Chondromyces crocatus: one gene and its partner. The protein of the gene in region 2 interacts with the protein of the main gene of each other region in a pairwise test. Links are inferred from orthologs where the notes say so. Each region holds a gene or a part of one and is shown on either strand. Other genes may lie near its edges.

Evidence for each region.
Region 1: the proteins of leuS (region 2) and ligA interact in binary tests that used the Escherichia coli proteins (3 or more experiments, as listed by UniProt). The link is inferred for Chondromyces crocatus from one-to-one orthologs.

What each region holds. Positions count from the first base shown.
Region 1 is NZ_CP012159.1:5,287,462-5,296,178, forward strand. What follows is about bases 104-3,097. They hold ligA (NAD-dependent DNA ligase LigA), read right to left. Parts: upstream 2,606-3,097; coding sequence 602-2,605; downstream 104-601. Other genes in these bases: CMC5_RS19450 (DUF2804 domain-containing protein), read left to right, coding at 104-600; CMC5_RS19460 (NUDIX hydrolase), read right to left, coding at 2,630-3,097. In the rest of the region: more of CMC5_RS19450, read left to right, coding at 1-103; more of CMC5_RS19460, read right to left, coding at 3,098-3,118; CMC5_RS19465 (hypothetical protein), read left to right, coding at 3,277-3,846; CMC5_RS19470 (carbon-nitrogen hydrolase family protein), read left to right, coding at 3,891-4,709; CMC5_RS48570 (helix-turn-helix domain-containing protein), read right to left, coding at 4,717-5,124; CMC5_RS19480 (DNA gyrase/topoisomerase IV subunit B), read right to left, coding at 5,577-7,532; CMC5_RS19485 (DNA gyrase/topoisomerase IV subunit A), read right to left, coding at 7,534-8,717. UniProt on the Escherichia coli protein: DNA ligase that catalyzes the formation of phosphodiester linkages between 5'-phosphoryl and 3'-hydroxyl groups in double-stranded DNA using NAD as a coenzyme and as the energy source for the reaction.
Region 2 is NZ_CP012159.1:1,578,866-1,587,755, forward strand. Bases 2,461-5,627 are described here. They hold leuS (leucine--tRNA ligase), read right to left. Parts: upstream 5,243-5,627; coding sequence 2,678-5,242; downstream 2,461-2,677. Also shown: CMC5_RS05890 (COG3014 family protein), read right to left, coding at 1-360; CMC5_RS05895 (penicillin-binding protein activator LpoB), read right to left, coding at 369-980; CMC5_RS05900 (S1 family peptidase), read right to left, coding at 1,047-2,144; CMC5_RS05915 (TrbL/VirB6 family protein), read left to right, coding at 6,501-8,663; CMC5_RS05920 (amphi-Trp domain-containing protein), read right to left, coding at 8,793-8,890.

The DNA of each region.
Region 1 (8,717 bases), 3.7 Mb from region 2 along the record:
GCGCAGGTGCACGATGTCCGCATCTCGGCGCGCCTGGATGCCGCGTCGGCGCCGCCTCCCATCGCCGCGATCGCGTCGCTGCCCGAGGACCGCGCGGTCGCGACGGAGAAGGGGGCGCTGCTGCGTGTTCGAGGCGAGGTGCGCTGCAAGGATCGGTGGTTCTCCCTCGATGGCGCGCTCGGTGGTTACGACTACTCGAACGGTCTCTTGCCGCGCCGCACGATGTGGCGCTGGGGGTTCGCACAGGGGTGGGCGCGCAGCGGGGAGCGGGTCGCGCTGAACCTGGTGGAGGGGATGTCGGGCGCGGCCGAGTGCGCGCTGTGGATCGATGGGGAGATGTTCCCGCTGGAGGAGGGGCGATTCGTGTGCAACCCGGAGCGGCCGCTCGATCCCTGGGAGGTGCGGACGGAGGATGGGGCGGTGGACCTGCGCTTCTCGCCCGGCGGAGCCCACGAGGATCGCACGGACCTGCGCTACGTTCGCTCCAGGTTCCTCCAGCCCACGGGCGTCTATTCGGGCACGATCCGGGTGCCGGATGGGCGGGTCCTGGAGCTCCGTGAGGTGCTGGGGGTGACCGAGCTCCAGGACGTGCTGTGGTGAGTCAGCCTTCGTTGCCGGCGGCGTTGCGCCGCTCCTCGATGAGCTGCTCGAGCTGCTCTTCGGTGATGAGCTTGGTGCCGTATTTGCGCGCCTTCTCGGCCTTGCTGGAGGCAGAGCTGGGGTCGGCGAGGATGAGGTAGTTCAGCTCCTTCGTCACCGAGCCGAGGACGCGGCCGCCGTTGCTCTCCACGAGCTGGGTGAGCTCTCCGCGCGGGCGGGTGCCAGAGCCGGTGAAGCAGAAGGTGAGGCTCGCGAGGGGGCCCTCGGCGGCGAGGGTGACGGGCTCGATCCCGGCGGCGATGAGGCGATCGATCTCGTCTTTTCGGGCGGCGAGGCCGCGCACGATGTTGGCCGCCTTGATGGTGCCGAGTCCCGGGATGACGGCGAGTTCGGCCTCCTTGGCCGTGCGGATCTTGTCGAGCGTGCCGTACCCGGCAGAGACGAGGAGCCGCGCCGTCTGCAAGGCGAAGCCCTCGATGCCGAGCGCGGTCAGGAAGACCGGGAGCGTGAGGGGCAGGCGGTTCTTGATCTGGTCGAGGCACTTCTTGGCGATCTTCTCGCCGCGGCGCTCGAGGCCGGCGATGTCCTTGACCTGGAGGTTGTAGAGGTCGAGGGGCTCGCGGACGAGGCCCGCTGCCACGAGCTGTTCGATGAGTTTGTCGCCCCACTCGAGGGCGCCGATGGCATCGATCCAGTTGTGGATCCTGCCCTCGATGAGGGCGCGGCAGCTGTTGTTCCGGCAGAGGATGTACTCGCCCTCGGTGACGAGCGATGCCCCGCACACGCTGCAGGTGGTGGGTGGCTGCGCGGAGGTGCCCCGCTTCTCGACGACCTCCTCGACGTAGGGGATGACGTCGTTGCGGCGGGAGACGAGGACTTCGTCGCCGACCCCGATGCCGAGGCTGCGCACGTGCGCGGCATTGTGAAGCGAGGCGCGCTGCACCATCGCGCCGGCGAGTTCGACGGGCTCCACGATGGCGACTGGGGTGACGCGGCCGCTGGGGCCCGTGTCCCAGAGGACGGAGAGCACCTTGGAGACCTTGGCGGGGGAGGCGAACTTGAAGGCGACCGCTCCGCGCGGTCTCCGGTTGAGGTCCCCGAGCAAGGTCTGCACGTGGAGAGAGTCGACGTAGACGACGAGGCCGTCGATCTCGTAGTCGAGGGCGGCGCGGCGTCCGCTGGCGTAGTTGCGGTAGAGTTCGATGACGTCGTCGAGCGTGCTGTGGCCTGCCTGAGGGGTGCCGAACCCGAGTTCGCGCAGCCAGTCGAAGCGCTTGCGGCAGGTGGGAATCTCGGCGTGCTCGGCGACATCGTAGAAGAGCACGGTGCAGTGCTCGGCGCCCTGGCCATCGAAGCGCTTGGAGAGGCCCGCGGCCATGTTGCGGGGGCTCGTGACGCCGGGGAAGTGTCGCTTCATGTCCGACAGGCGGAGGATGATCTCGCCGCGCACCGAGAGGTGGCCGCGCTCCCGGATGCGTGCCGGGACGCCCTTCATCCGCGCGACGTTGGCGGTGATGCGCTCGCCCCACTCACCGTCGCCACGGGTGATGGCGTCGACGAGCTTGCCGTCCTTGTAGAGGACCTCGATGGAGATGCCGTCGAGCTTCTCGGCGACGAACAGCTCGCGTTCGACCGGGGAATGAGCCTCCTTGGCGAGCAGCTCTTCACAGCGCGCGACCCAGGCGCGAAGCTCGTCTTCGTTGACGACCTTGTTGAGCGATCCCATGGGGATCTCGTGCCGTGCCTTCTCCCACTCGGTCACCAGAGAGGCCGAGCCGACGCGGGCGAGGACCGGGTGGGTCGGCGAGAGCGCGCGCAGCTCGTCCTCGATGGCGTCGTAGGCGGCGTCGGAGATCTCGGGGTTGCCGGCGTAGTAAAGGGCCCGGTGACGTTCGACCCGCTGGGCGAGATCGTCGATGCGCTCGCGGTGCGCGGCGTCGGTCTCGACGCCACCCTGAAGCGTGTGTTTGCCGGCGTGGGCCTCGAAGAGGTCAACCTGCTTCATCGATTTCTCATCGTTGGTGGGGAGTTATTCGAGGATCGCCTCGCCGTCGCCGCGGCGGGCAGCGTCGAGCAGGTCACTCATGTTGTGCGCGATTTCCCGGGGAAGTTCGTCGTCTGTGAAGAGACGGACCTCGCGGATCTCGAGCGGGTTGATCGGCTGCCGTGTCGGCTCGGCGATCTCCGCGGTGACCAGTACGGTGACGGCGTGGAAGCGGACGTCCCTGTCGGGTCGTGAGTAGACGCCGATGAGGCGACCCACGGTGGTCTGGGTGACGCCCCCCTCTTCTTCGAGTTCGCGGACCACGCAGGACCGCAAGGTCTCGCCCCACTCCAGGGTGCCGCCTGGGAGGCCCCAGGTGCCGGTGTCCCCGCGCCGCACCAGGAGCCAGCGGCCATCCGGCGTCCGCGCCGCCGCCGAGACGCCCACCACGGGACGGCGGAGCAGCGCCTTCGCGACCTCCTTGGCGAGGCCCATCACAGAGCGAGGAAGAATGGAGAGTGGTGCGAGCGGCATGAGAATTCCTGGTGAGGTGGCGCAAGGATAGTGGGGTTCATCCAGTCCCGCGAGTGGGGAGATGTGGCAGCGTCGCGAGGTCTCGGGCGTCGGGTCCAGGACCCGACGAGACGCTGGGAGGGACGCCTCCGAGGGCGGGCCTGGGTATTCTTGGACGCATGAGGAATGTCCTGGCGCTCGCCGGGAGCGTCTCGGCGCTCGTCGCGATCATCGTGAGCTGCGGTGGGGGCGATGAGCTTCCACCTCCGCGAGGCGGCGCAGGCGCAAGCGGCGCCACGGGGGGCACGACGACCACGACCACGACGAGCGCAGAGGGGCCAGGAAACATCTGCGAGTGCGCTGCGGCCTATGGCGGCTCTCGGGCCACCTGTGCCGACTGCGTGAACGCGGCCACGGCGCCGGGCGCCGCGTGCAAGGCGGTGAGCGACGCTTGCAGCGGCGCGGCATGTACGGACATCAGCCTTTGCCTCTCGGCGTGTGGCCGTGACGTGACGTGCCAGCGGGACTGCCTGTTCCCGGCGGTCGAAGGTCCGGAGCATGCGCTCTACCGTGAGGTGATCGCGTGCGCGTGCGACGACTGTGGGTCGCGGTGCCGGCACAGTGAGCCGCTCGAGTGTCCTGCGTGGGGCAGCGGGGGGGGGGGAGGCAGTGGGGGCAGCGGTGCTGGCGGAGAAGGGGGCTCCGCGGGCGCAGGCGCCGCGGGGAGCGGTGGGAATGGCGGAGCATGAGGATCGCGTCGGCCTCCAAGCGGTGAGGGTGGTAGGGTCGCCTCATGGCGCAGCCGGTGGTGTGGGGCGCGGTTCAGCTGTCGAGCCAGGGTGAGATCGAGGAGAACCTCGATCGCGTCGCGGCACTCGTGGACGAGGCCGCCCAGCGCGGAGCACGCACGGTGCTGCTTCCCGAGAACTTCGCTTACATGGGGGACGAGGACGGCAAGCGTGGCTTCGCGGAGGACCTGGACGCGGCCAACGGTCCGATCGCCAGGCGGATCGCCGAGATCGCGCGGAGCGCAGGTGTCACGATCGTCGCAGGCGGTTTTCCCGAGCGCTCGGATGATCCGGCGAGGCCGTACAACACGTGCGCGGTGTTCGGTGCCGACGGGGCGCTGCGGTCACGTTACCGCAAGATCCACCTGTTCGATGTCGAGACGACAGACGGCATGCGGTACTGCGAGTCGGCCTCCACGATGGCGGGGAGCGAGGCCCAGATCGTCGAGATCGACGGCCTCCGGGTGGGGCTCTCGATCTGTTACGATCTGCGCTTTCCGGAGCTGTACCGGCGCCTCTCTGCGGAGGGGTGCGAGGTGATCGTGGTGCCCGCGGCGTTCACGCTGCTCACCGGGAAGGATCACTGGCTCGTGCTGCTTCGGGCGCGCGCCATCGAGGCGCAGGCGTATGTCGTCGCGGCGGCGCAGTGGGGAACGCATCCCCATCGCCGCGCGACGTTCGGCAAGTCCTGCATCATCGATCCGTGGGGTGAGGTGATTGCGCAGGCTTCGGAGGGAGAGGGGGTGGTGACGGCGCCGCTCGATCTCGCCTACCTCTCCCGTGTCCGTGCGCGCGTGCCGGCGCTCGAGCACCGCCGGCTGTAGGTGGGCCTCAGCCGTCCTGGCCAGCTGTCTCGGGTGCATTCACGTTCGACGTGGTGGCATCATCCGGCACAGCGCGCTTGGCGAGGAGGGAGCGCAGCTCGGCAGGGCGTCGGAAGCCGACCCGGCGTGCGACTTCGCCTTCGGTGAGGCCCTCGCTCAGGAGGAGCCGAGCGCGCTCGGCGCGCACCTCGTCGTAGTACGTGTGCGGTGATCGTCCGAACGCCGCACGGAAGAGCCGAGCGAAGTGGAACTCGGACAGGTCGAGGTCGAGCGCCACTTCATACGATCGGATCCGCTGGCCGGACTCGGCGGCCTGACGGATTCGCTCACGGCCGAGCTGAAGCCGCTCCGGGGTGCTCCTGGGGGGAGCGGGGGCGGGGCGGGCCGGGAGTGGAGGCAGAGGGAGCAAGGGCACGCGCGCTCCTGCGGCTTGCGAGGACGGCGAGCCGAGCCGACCTCCAGAGGAGACGTGCGTTGCCGGGAGTGCAGTCCGATGCGAAAGGGAAAGCGCGTTGGTCACAGCGTACCTCTCCAGCGTTGGGGCCAGCCTCGGCAGCGCCGCGCTGGTCGCTCAGAGGTGATTGCAACCGTCAGGCCGCAACGCGGCTCGGCCGGCGAAGTGGCGCTGTTTCCCCCAGAAACAAGGCATCACGATGGGAGTTTCCACATCGAGCCCTGCCGTGGATGCCATGGGGGTGTAGCCGCTGGTTCACGCGATGGAGCGTCGTCTGTCGCGGGTTGATCCGTGATGGTGGGGGCGGTGCGCAGGGGGGTGCGCACTGTGCGCGAATGCCATTCAACAGGCTCGAAATCAAGGCGATCGGTGTTGGACGGGGCAGGCGCTCAGCGCTTCAAAAAGAGATGAACTCAGACGTCGATTTCTGCGCCCGAGGCGCGCTCCATGATGAAGCGGAACCGGGCCTGAGGGTCCTTGCCCATCAGCTCGTTCAGGATCCGGTCCGTCTCCAGCTCGCCCTCGATCACCACGCGCAGCGGACGCCGACGCCGGATGTCGAGCGTGGTCATGCGGAGATCTTCGGCGGGCATTTCACCGAGGCCCTTGAAGCGGGAGATGTCCGCTTTCGCTGATTTCGGGAGTCTGGCGAGGATGCGATTCCGCTCCGCGTCGTCGAGAGCCCAGTGCGTCTCTTTGCCGACGTCGATGCGGTAGAGCGGAGGCTGCGCGAGGTACACGTGGCCGCCGCGCAGGAGTCCGGGGAGGTGGCGATAGAAGAACGTGAGCAGCAAGGTGGCGATGTGCTGTCCGTCGCTGTCGGCGTCCATCAGCAGGAAGATGCGGCCGTAGCGGAGCTTCGAGGCGTCGAAATCCTTGCCGAAGCCACAGCCGAGGGCGCTCACGATGTCCTGGAGTTCGCGGTTTCCCAGCACCTTGGAGGTGGACGCTTGCTCGGAGTTGAGGACCTTGCCCCGGAGGGGGAGGATGGCCTGGGTCCTTCGATCTCGCCCCTGTTTGGCCGATCCGCCTGCGCTGTCGCCCTCGACGAGGAACAGCTCACTCTCGGCAGGATCCGTCGAGGAACAGTCCGCGAGCTTCCCGGGCAGGTTGAGGCGATGGGACACCGGCGTCTTGCGGAGCACCTGAGCCGTCGCTTCTCGCCGGGCTTCGCGCGCTCTCGCCGCGAGGATCGCCCGCGCCACGATGGCCTCTCCGGACGAGCCGTTCTCGAGCAGCCACTGCTCGACGGCCGGCCGGATGGCACCTTCGACGGCCGGTGCCACCTCGGTGTTGTTCAGCCGGTCCTTGGTCTGCCCCTGAAACTGAGGATCCGGAACGTACACGGAGAGCACACCGACGATGCCTTCGCGGATGTCGTCGGCGGTGAGCGTCACCCCCTTGGGCTGGATCTTCTTGGCCTCGATGAACGCGCGCACCGCCTTCACGATCGCCGTGCCGAAGCCGGACTCGTGCGTGCCGCCCGAGTGCGTGGGGATGCCGTTGACGTAGGACCTGACGTAGTCGTCCGTCGATTCGGTCCACTGGAGCGCGGCCTCGATCTTCATGACGCGCGGCTCCGTCTCGCCTGCACTGTCTGTGCGCAAGGTCGCTTCACGTGCGATGAAGAAGAGGTTCGGGTGCGTCACCGGCTTACCCCGCTGCGCGATCAGCTTGGGGAGGAAATCGGCGATCCCGTTGGGGTGAGAGAACTCGACGGTCTCCTTGGTGGCCTCGTCGTGAAAGATGATGGTGAGGCCGGCGTGGAGGTAGGCTTTGGCCTCGAGGCGCTCGCGGATCTGGTCGGCGTTGAAACGCGCGGTTTTGCCGAAGATCTGTGGATCGGGGCGGAAATGCACGGTCGTTCCGTGCTTGCGGGTGGTGCCGCCGCGCTTGAGCTTCGTCGTGGGCTGGCCGCGCGAGAAGGACTGCGTGTGCTCGAAGCCGTCGCGCAGGACGCGGATGTCGAGTTCTTCGGAAAGCGCGTTCACGACGCTGGAGCCGACGCCATGGAGCCCGCCCGAGACTTTGTAATTCGAGCTGGAGAACTTACCACCAGCGTGGAGCGTGCACAGGATGAGCTCCAGCGCCGAGCGCTTGTACTTGGGGTGGATGTCGACGGGCATTCCGCGGCCGTCATCGCTCACCGTGGCGCCCTGGTGATCGGCGTCCAGGTGCACCTTGATCTCGCGGGCGAAGCCGTTGATCGCCTCGTCGACGGAGTTGTCGACGATCTCCCAGAGGAGGTGGTGGTAACCACGCAGGTCGGTCCCGCCGATGTACATCGCCGGTCGCTTGCGGACGGGTTCGAGTCCCTCCAGAACCTCGATGTCTGCGGCGGTGTACCGAGGCGTCGTCGTCGCAGCCATGTCAGCTCACCTCCAGGGTCGGCGCCACGACGGGGGTGGGCACACCACGGGCGAAGCGATCCCGCTTGACGATCGGGTGGCCCTTGCCGCCACGAGCCCCGGCGATCTTGTCGGCACGGAGGTCCAGGATTTTCCCCTTGTCGGTCTCGACGGTCAGGACCTCATTGCTTCCGAGAGCGAGCGTCGTCGCGATCAAGCGCTCTCCCTCCTCGAGTTTCATGAGCATCGAGCCCTTGCCCGGCCCGGCGAGGCTCGGGAGTTCTCCGGCCGAGACGCCGAGCGCGTGACCATCGCTCGATGCGCAGAGGACGATGTCCTCGTCGCGCGCACCCGGGGGCAGCACGGCGAACACCTCGTCACCTTCGTTCAGGCGAGCGAAGCGGCGGCCGGCCCGTGTGGAGGGGTCTCGGTGCGGGCGGAGGGAAAAGCGGAAGCCCTGGCCGCCGCGCGTGACGGCGACTGCGAGCGGTGGCTCCGGATCGGTGGCTCCCTCCGATGGTGGCGGTACTTCGAGTGCGCGCGGATCGAAGGAGTACATCGCGATCATCCGTTCGCCGTCGCCGAGCTTGAACAGCTTCTGCACCGGATCGCCGTACCCGCTGGATGGAGGGACGTCGTGGATGCGGCACACGTAACAGGAGCCGAGGTTGGAAAAGAACGCGACGGAGGCGCGGGTCGAGCCGGCGATGGCGGCGAGGACCGTGTCGCCATCTCGGAGGCGGGTCGTGGAGAGGTCCCTCACCTCGCGGACGCGCTTCACCCATCCCTGGCTCGAGAGGATGACGTTGGCATCCTCCGCGATGATGAAGTCCTCCTCCTGGTACTCTGGCTCCTCGATGGCCCCGACGACCTTGGTGCGACGCCGGTCCGAGTACGAGCGCCTCAGCTCGAGGAGCTCGTCTCGAACGAGGTGCCAACGCTTCGTGTCGCTCGCGAGCAAGGCCTGCAGCTTGTTCGCTTCCGCCCGCTTCTCGGCCAGTTCGCGCTGCACGACCAGGATCTCCAGGCGAGCGAGGCGGTAGAGGCGGAGCTCCAGGATGGCGTCCACCTGTTCTTCGCTGAGCGCGAAGCGCTTCATCAGCTTGTCGGCTGCGTCTGCTTTGCCCTCGCTCCGACGGATGATCTTGATCACCTCGTCCAGGGCATCGAAGACTTTCTCGAACCCTTCGAGGATGTGGATGCGCT
Region 2 (8,890 bases):
GTCCGAGAAGATGTACTTCCCGATCTCGTCGACGGCGGTCCGCGACATGTCGAGCATGTCGATCGACTTGTCGGCCGCGCCGAGATCCCGCGCGCTCAGCTTGTTCCGGTCCATCGCGAGCAGGATGTTGCCGCGATCGAGCAAGAGCAGTGGGTTGTCGCCAGTGAGCTGGGGCAGCTCGTCGTTCGACCCGACCTTCATCTCCTCGTTGAGGTGCGCCGCCGCCTGGGCGGGCTTGCCCTCATTGAGCGCGGCGAGCGCGTTCTGCACGCGGCTCTCGTGCCCGGCGCAGCCTGCCTGACCCAGCGACAGGAAGAGCGCGGTGGTCGCCGTCGAGAGCGCGTGCAGCCATCGACCCAAGGTCGCCCTCAGTTCTGGATCAGGGCCTTCGTGAAGGCGGCCTTGTTCTGCCAGAGGACGGCGCTCGTCGCGACCTCGATGAGCTGCATGAACATGAAGTACTGCACCCGGCGTTCCCCCGCGGCCCGCTCGTCGGCCGTGAACACCTTGCCGGTCAGGTAGTAGCGCGACCCGAGCTGCCGGTTGTACTCCGCGATGTTGTTGCGATCGAAGCCGCCGCCGTGCTGCTTCTCGATCTCCGCGATCATCTGCATCTGCCGCTCGACGCTCACCACCGTGACGAGCTGCGAGTTGACCATGAAGGTCTCGACGTCGGAGAGCAGCGCCATGAGCTGGCTGTCGATGTGCTCGCTGGTCTCGTTCGCCAGCGGGTAGATCGCCAGGGTGGGCCGGGACCCGTCCGCGGCCCACTGCCGGGCGACGGGTGACGACATCAGCGACTTCAGGTTCTCGTGGAGCAGCTGCTCCATGTCGCGCCTGTCGATCCCGGTGCTCATCGCGGCGTCGTCGAGGCCTTCGACCTCGCTGCCACGCACGTAGGAAGGCCCGCAGCCCGCGACGGGCAGGGCGAGGAGGGAGGCCGCGATCAAGGCGGCGAACGAACGGTTCGAGGTAGGCATGACGCGCTCCGAGGACGTGGGCTCGGGGTGCATCCTAGCAGGGAAGCTCGACGGAATGCGTCGAGGTCAGGACGGAATGTTGCTCTGCCGTCGGAGGAGGGCGAGGCCCAGCACCGCGATCGCCACGGCCGCCATCGTCCCGCCGCTGCGCCCCGGGACCGGGACCGACACGGCGCACGAGGTCCAGCGTGGATCGATGTGCTCGGCGTCGTAGCGCGCCGAGGCGTCACGCTGCCCGTCGGTCCAGTCCGGAGCCTCGTAGTCCCCTTCCTCGGCGAGCCGCAGCGCGGCCTCGGTGAGCCACTCTCGGTGTTCGACGAGACCTCCGTAGATCGGATCGTCGCAGCCGTCGGGGCCCCGGGAGGTGATCCCCAGGATCCGGCCCTGGCGATCGAGCGCGGGCCCGCCCGAGTCGCCGCTGCACGCGCCGGCGTTCCCGCGCCACTCGTTCAAGGCCACCTCGTCCGAGTCGCCGCAGCGGTAGCCCACGCACTCCACCTGGAGCCCATCGCGGCGCCGCCGCTTGCCGGCGTCCTTCACCGCGCCGCTGGTGTTCCCGAAGCCGACGGCGGAGTAGGGCTCGCCATCCTCCGCCGTGCGATCGAGGCGCAGGTCGAGGGGCGTCGCCTCCTCGGGCGAGAGCGGGCTCTCCAGCACGATGAGGGCGAGATCGTGGCCACACACGGCCCGCCCGTACGGCGGGAGCAAGAGCTCGCGGCCGCGCGTCCAGGTGGCGCCGCTGCTCCACATGTCGTCGGACGTGGTGATGTGGACCTTCACCGCGTCGTCGGTGGGGCCGAACTTCGCGCGATCACAGCGGATGAGTTCCGGCGCCGTGGCGACGCAGTGCTGCGCGGTGATCACCAGGTCGGGCGCGATGAGTGCGCCGGTGCAGGTGCGCGCCAGGCGCCCCGAGGGCCCGATCACCGCGAGGCCGACGACGGCGTGATCGCTCGCCGCGGCGTAGCCGCCCTCGATGGCGAAGCTCGCGCTCTCCACGGGCACCTCGCCGTCGACGTCGACCTCGTCGATCGCGTCGTCCGGCGCCGCCGCGAAGGCGCAGCCCGCGAGGGTCGCGCTCAGGATCAGCGCCGTGCCCGCGTGGCTGCGGGCGATGATGTGGGGGGGCAAGCGCAGGCCAGCCCGGACGCGTTCGAGCAGCATCCTCCAGGATCTCCGTCGCCAGGTACGGATCCGCGCGTCGCCGAGAGCGGCGTGCGCGTCCCGCACACGGACGCGGGAATGCACGAGGCTTGCCAGTCCCGCGGAGCCGCACCGACGACGGAAGCCGCTGGTGCATGCACCGCGAGAGGCCCGGGATCCTGCGTGCTCGCGCTTGCTGACGGCGCGAGCGAGGGGGCTCCGGATCGACCCCTTCCGGACCAGCCGCTGCGACGTACGTCCCGGTTCAGCGCGCGGGGCGCTCACCCCGTTCAGCGCACGGGGAGCACGTTCGGTGCGTCACCAGCGCTGCGCGCACGGCGCTGTCCCTGGGGGAAGGTCGGGATGGGACGGGGAGGAGGCGAGGAAGGACCCGACGTGATCCGTCGCTGAAAGGAAGCGGGGGAGGGGCTTGACGGGAGCCGGCGGCAGGAAGCCAGGGAGGCCTGAGGTGAGCCGCTGGCAGGAAGCTGGGGGGGAGGGGCTTGACGAGAGCCGTCGTCGCGGTGCGGGGCGCGAGGGCGCCCGTGTGCGCCTCAGCCGACGACGATGTTGGCGATCTTGCCGGGGACGTAGATGAACTTCTTGATCTGCTTGCCCGCCACCGCGCTGGCAACGTTCTCCAGCGCGGCCTCGCGGGCTTGCGCCTCGGTCGCGTCCTTGTTGAGGGAGATGCGACCGCGCACCTTGCCGTTCACCTGCACGGGCACCTCGATCACATCGTCGACGCAGAGCGCCTCGTCCCAGGTGGGCCAGGGTTCATAGGCGAGCGAGGCCTCGTGGCCGGACAGGCGCCAGAGCTCCTCGCCGATGTGGGGCGCGAACGGCGACACCAGGAGGATGAGCTTCTCCACCGCTTCCCGGGGCGGCGACGCCTGCGGGGCGAGGTGGTTGGTGAAGATCATCAGCGTCGAGATGACCGTGTTGAAGCTCATCGCGTCGAGGTCGTGGGTGACCTTCTTGACCGTGCGGTGCAGGAGCCGCGCCGTCTCGTCGGGGAGCGCGTCGGACAGCGGCTTCGTGCAGATGGCGTGTACCCGGTCGCGGAAGCGCACCACGCCCTGGATCTGGCCCGACTGCCAGGGTTTCACCGCCTCGAGCGGCCCCATGAACATCTCGTAGAGCCGGAGCGTGTCCGCGCCCCATGCGCGTACGATGTCGTCCGGGTTCACCACGTTGCCGCGGCTCTTCGACATCTTCTCGCCGTCCTCGCCGAGGATCATCCCCTGGTGGACGAGCTTCGTGAACGGCTCCGGGTGCTTCACCCGGCCCATGTCGTAGAGCACCTTGTGCCAGAAGCGTGCGTAGAGCAGGTGCAAGACCGCGTGCTCGGCGCCGCCGATGTACAGGTCGACGGGCATCCAGGCGTCATAGGCCTTCTGCGAGAAGATCTCCGCGTCGTTCAGCGGATCGATGAAGCGCAGGTAGTACCAGCACGACCCCGCCCACTGCGGCATCGTGTTCGTCTCGCGCGCATACCAGCGCCCGTCCTTCTGGAAGAAGCGCCAGTCCACGGCGCGCGCGAGCGGCCCCGCGGGATCGTTGCCGGGCCGGAAGTCCGACAGCTCCGGCAAGGTGAGCGGCAGCTCCGCCTCGTCGACGGCGATGGGCTGATCGAAGCGCACCCGGTGCGGCGCACCCTTGCGCGGATCGCCGTCGGGGCTCTCCAGCTCGACCGGGAAGTAGATGGGGATCGGCTCACCCCAGTACCGCTGCCGCGAGAACACCCAGTCGCGCAGCTTGTAGCTCACCTGCCCGTCGCCTCGCCCGAGCGACTTGAGCTTGTCGATGACCGCGCGCTTGCATGCCTCGGTGGTGAGGCCGTCGAACTCCCCGCTCTGCACCGCGGTCCCGTCGCTCGTGAACGCCGCCTCCAGCGCGCCGTGCAGCTCGCCATCGGGGCTGACCACCTCCACGACCGGCAGCCCGTGCACCTTCGCGAACGCGAAGTCGCGCTCGTCGTGCCCGGGCACCGCCATCACCGCGCCCGTCCCGTACCCGCCGAGCACGTAGTCGGCGATCCACACCGGCACCTTCGCGCCGGTGATGGGGTGCGTGGCCAGGAGCCCGGTGTCGACGCCCGTCTTCTCCTTGGCCGCGGACGCCAGGCGATCCCGGTCGCTGCGGTTGATGGTCGCGGCCACGTACTTCTGCGCCGCCTCGCGCCGCTCGTCGGAAGCGATCCCGGGCGTCTTGATCAGCCAGTCGGCGATGGGGTGCTCGGGCGCGAGCACCACGTAGGTGACGCCCATCAGCGTGTCGGGGCGCGTCGTGAACACCTCGAGTGCCCCGCCCGAGTACCCGTCCACCGTGAACGAGATGGTCGCCCCCTCGGAGCGCCCGATCCACGCCCGCTGCATGGCCAGCGTCCCCGAAGGCCAGTCGACGTGCTCGAGATCCGAGGCGAGCCGATCGGCGTACGCCGTGATCCGGAGCATCCACTGCCGGAGCGGCACGCGCTCGACGGGATGCCCGCCGACCTCGCTCTTGCCGTCGATGACCTCCTCGTTGGCGAGCACGGTGCCCAGCTCGGGACACCAGTTCACCGTCACCTCGTCCTGGTAAGCGAGCCCCTTCTTGAAGAGCTGCACGAAGATCCACTGCGTCCACCGCACGTAACGCGGATCGGTGGTCGCCACCTCGCGCGACCAGTCGAAACTGAAGCCCAGCATCTTGAGCTGGCGCTTGAAGGTGCCGATGTTCTTCGCCGTGGTCTCGGCCGGGTGGGTACCGGTCTTGATCGCGTACTGCTCTGCGGGCAGGCCGAAGGCGTCCCACCCCATCGGATGGAGCACGTCCATGCCCTTCATGCGCCAGTACCGTGCCAGGATGTCCGTCGCCGTGTACCCCTCGGGGTGGCCGACGTGCAGACCGTCGCCCGACGGGTACGGGAACATGTCGAGCACGTAGCGCTTGGGCCGCGTCGAGCCGGACTCCCGGACGGCGCGGAACGTCTCGTGCTCGTCCCAGTACTGCTGCCAGCGGCGCTCGACCTCGAGGTGGTCGTAGCGTGCCACCTCGCGCGGCTCGTTGCTCTCGTCGGTGGCGGTGTGTGGGGCGGCGCTGGGCTCCCCGGGGGCGCTCGGTTGCTCGGCGGACATGACGCGGACCTCATACCACCGCCGCCCTGGCTCTGCGAGGAAGCGGCCGAGCCGAATGTCGGAGAGGGGGGGCCAGGTCACGGGTCGCGCACCCGCAGGACGCCACGAGATGCCCGGTGAACGGCGCGAGGACCTGCTCCACATCGCCGTGCGAGCGCATTTCTCCGTGGACTCGCGCGCATCACACCCGCGCTGCGGGAGTACGTCCCTCCTCTGGAGACCGAGGTGTCCGTGAAGGGGGATGAAGACCGAGGTCTCCGTGGAGGCGGAGGTGCAAAACGTCGCCCGCGACGACGCGCGGACCCTCTGCGCATGCGAAGGAGGTGCAGGAGACGACGCACGGACCTTCTGCGCATGCGAAGAAGGTGCAGGAGACGACGCGCGGAGCCTCTTCGCATGCGAAGGAGGTGCAGGAGACGACGCGCGGACCTTCTGCGCATGCGAAGAAGGTGCAGGAGACGACGAATGCACCGTCGACGCGCTCCGCGTCCCACCTGAGCCGGAGCACGCCGCATCCCACCCCGGGGAGTCCCACCCCGAAGGACCCTCCGGCGTTCTCCCTCGTCCTTAGTGAGCGGCTCCCTGTGGCCGGGTCCCTGGCGACAGCCTCCCTCGACGGACGACCGGCACCCTCGACGACCGGCACCCTCGACGGACGACCGGCACCCTCGACGACCGGCACCCTCGACGGACGACCGGCACCCTCGACGGACCAACACCAGCTTGGCCTGCTCGCCAGCCTGGACCGAGGGGGCCTCCGTCCTCCTTGCTCGTCGACATTCTGGCGACATTCTGATGACGCCTTGCAGGATCTCCGTTTTCCGGGCCGCTCACGTCGGGGTCGCGGACGGATCCGGGCGGATTTATCCGCCATTCCACCGGATCCATGGGGCCCGTCGACGTTGCGTCGGAACGGTAGCCCGCGATCCTCGATTGGAGGTACAGTGGCGCTGCCAGGGCGTGTTGGCGGAAGCGAGCCCCTCCGGCGCGGATGACCGACAAATATTCTTCATGGGCAGGCCCGGGGGGCGAAGGCGCGGCGCAACCGGGTCCTCCGCACTCATCGGGAGCGTACGGAGCGGAGGTGCCCGGTTCCGGGGGACCCTTTCGACCTCTACCCGCCCCTCCACTCCAGTCTCCGGGCTCACTGACACGCCTGTCTGTCCCTTACGGACTGGGCATTCAGTCGCAAGCGGCCTCTCCTCCAGCAGCGCCAGCGGCTCACGCGCAGGCGGCGGAGCAGACCGCGATCACGCTCGTGAAGTCCGTGCTGCCGCATGCCGAGGCGTACGCCGCGCCTCCTCCCGGCCCTTCCGCAAACCCGTACGGCGCGCCGCACGCGTCGCAGCCCGGTTATGGCGCGCAGCCCGGTTACGGCGTGCAGCCCGGCTACGGCGGCCAGCCCGGTTATGGCGCGCAGCAGGGGTATGGCGGCCAGCCCGGCCATGGCGCGCAGCCCGGCTACGGCGGCCAGCCTGGCTACGATGCGCAGCAGGGGTATGGCGGCCAGCCCGGCTACGGCGCGCAGCCCGGGTACGATGCTCAGCAGGGGTATGGCGGCCAGCCTGGCTATGGCGCGCAGCCCGGCTACGGCGGACCTCAGCAAACGATGCCTGCGGTGCCTGGTCAGGCCTCGCATGGCCAGGCTTACGGTGCGCAGCAGGCGTATGGCGCTCCGCCGCCTTCGGGTCACCAGAACCCTCCGCAGTATGTGCCGGCGCCTCAGTACGGTGGCGGCGCTCAGGTGCCGGCGGCGCCAGCACCGCACTTCGCGGCGACCCCGCAGATGCCCGGGGGTCACCCTTCTTATGGTGGAGCGGGAGCCCAGGCGCCTGGTGGGTTCGGTCCTGGTCAGTTCCCGGTGAAGCCCCCGGTCGGGGCGATCGTGGTGAACGAGGACACGATGCCTCCGGGCGCCCTCCCGACGCCACGGATCACGCCCCCGGGTGCGGTGGCGATGCATGGCGGCGTGGCGATGCCGTCGCCAGGGCTCGATCTGGGCAACGTGACGGCGGCGGCGGGCCTGCCGCTGCCGACGCCGGTGATGCCGTTCGTCCCTGCGCGGGGAGCATCCCCCGCAGCGCCGCAGCCCGCCATGGCGCCGCTGCACCTGAAGACTCCCGCGCCGCCCATGGGCGCGATGGAGCCGCCACCTCCTCCCATGGTGTCGCCTCGCGGTGGAACGCAGCCGACGGGCGTGCTGCAGGCGCCGCCCGATCCTGGCTATCGGCCTCCCGCGCCTCCCGCGCCTCCCGCGGGCGGCACGATGCCGGCGCCCTCCCCGTCGACCTCCTCGTCGTCGACGCCCTTGCCCAAGTCGACCACCGTCATGGCGGTGGGCGGTGGCGGCCCTGGGCTCGGTGCGCCGCCCGGTGCAGCCCCGCAAGACGGCGCAGCGACGGTGATCCCGGCGCTGGCGGGCGTGAGCCCTGTGCCCGGAGGCGCCCAGGGGGCAAGCGCTCCAGGAGAGCTCCCACTCTTCCCCGATTCTTCCCCGCACAGCAGTCGAAGTGGCCCTGCTTCGACCGACGGCGTGCCCATCTCGGCCTCCCCGAGCACGCCTCCCGGGTCGCTGCCCTCCGGCATGCTCCACGGCGCCGTCCCTGCAGAGGGGCTGCTCGGTGGCGCGGCGTCGGGCGCAGCGGGACTCGTGCCTGGCGCGGCGACGTCGGGTGCAGCGGGACTCGTTCCTGGCGCGGCGGCGTCGGGCGCAGCTGGGCTCGTGCCCGGTGGAGCGACGTCGGGTGCAGCTGGGCTCATGCCTGGCGGCGCGACGTCGGGTGCAGCTGGGCTCGTGCCTGGCGGCGCGACATCGGGCGCAGCAGGGCTCGTGCCCGGTGGAGCGACATCGGGCGCGGCAGGGCTCATGCCCGGTGGAGCGACATCGGGCGCGGCAGGGCTCATGCCCGGTGGAGCGACATCGGGCGCAGCGGGACTCGTGCCTGGCGGCGCGACGTCGGGCGCAGCGGGCCTGGTCTCGGGTGACATCGCGACGGGTGACGTCGTCAACGTGGTCGCTGGACCCGGTGAGGGCGCGGAGGCCGTTGCGAGTCCGTGGGCAGTGCCCGGCGCGCGCTCTGACGCGCAGCTCGCGGGCGGCACTGCAGGGACTTCGGATCCAGGAGGAGCAGCGGTCTCGCCCCGGCGAGGTGGTGATGGCGGTCAGCGCAAGCTGATCATCGGGCTGGTCATCGTGCTCGTGCTGGCCGTGGGCGTGCTGGTGACCATCCTGGCGATGTCGCGAGGCGGTAGCGGTGATCCGATCTCCATCGGCTTCACCATGCCGGAGCCCGAGCCGACCGTGACCGAAACGGCGGCGGCCCCCACGGCGAGCGCCGTGGTGCCGGTCAAGATGTGGAAGCCGAAGCCGAAGAGCGACGACATCTACGACGAGGTCGATCGCGAGCGGAAGCAGCCGTGATCTGAAGCCTCGGGCGTCGCCGCGCCGCGCTCGGTGAGCGCAGGGCCCGCGTGACGCCGAGGGCCGCTCGGTGCAGAGAGCCTGCGGCGCGCGTGGCGCGTGGCGCGTGGCGTCCGCGCGGGGTGCAGGTCAGCCGTTCTTCCAGCGCAGCTCGAAGGCGAGTTCTTCGTCGCCGCCCTCCAGCTCGTGCTCGATGACGAGTTCCGCGCCGGCAGGCACCGTGAAGC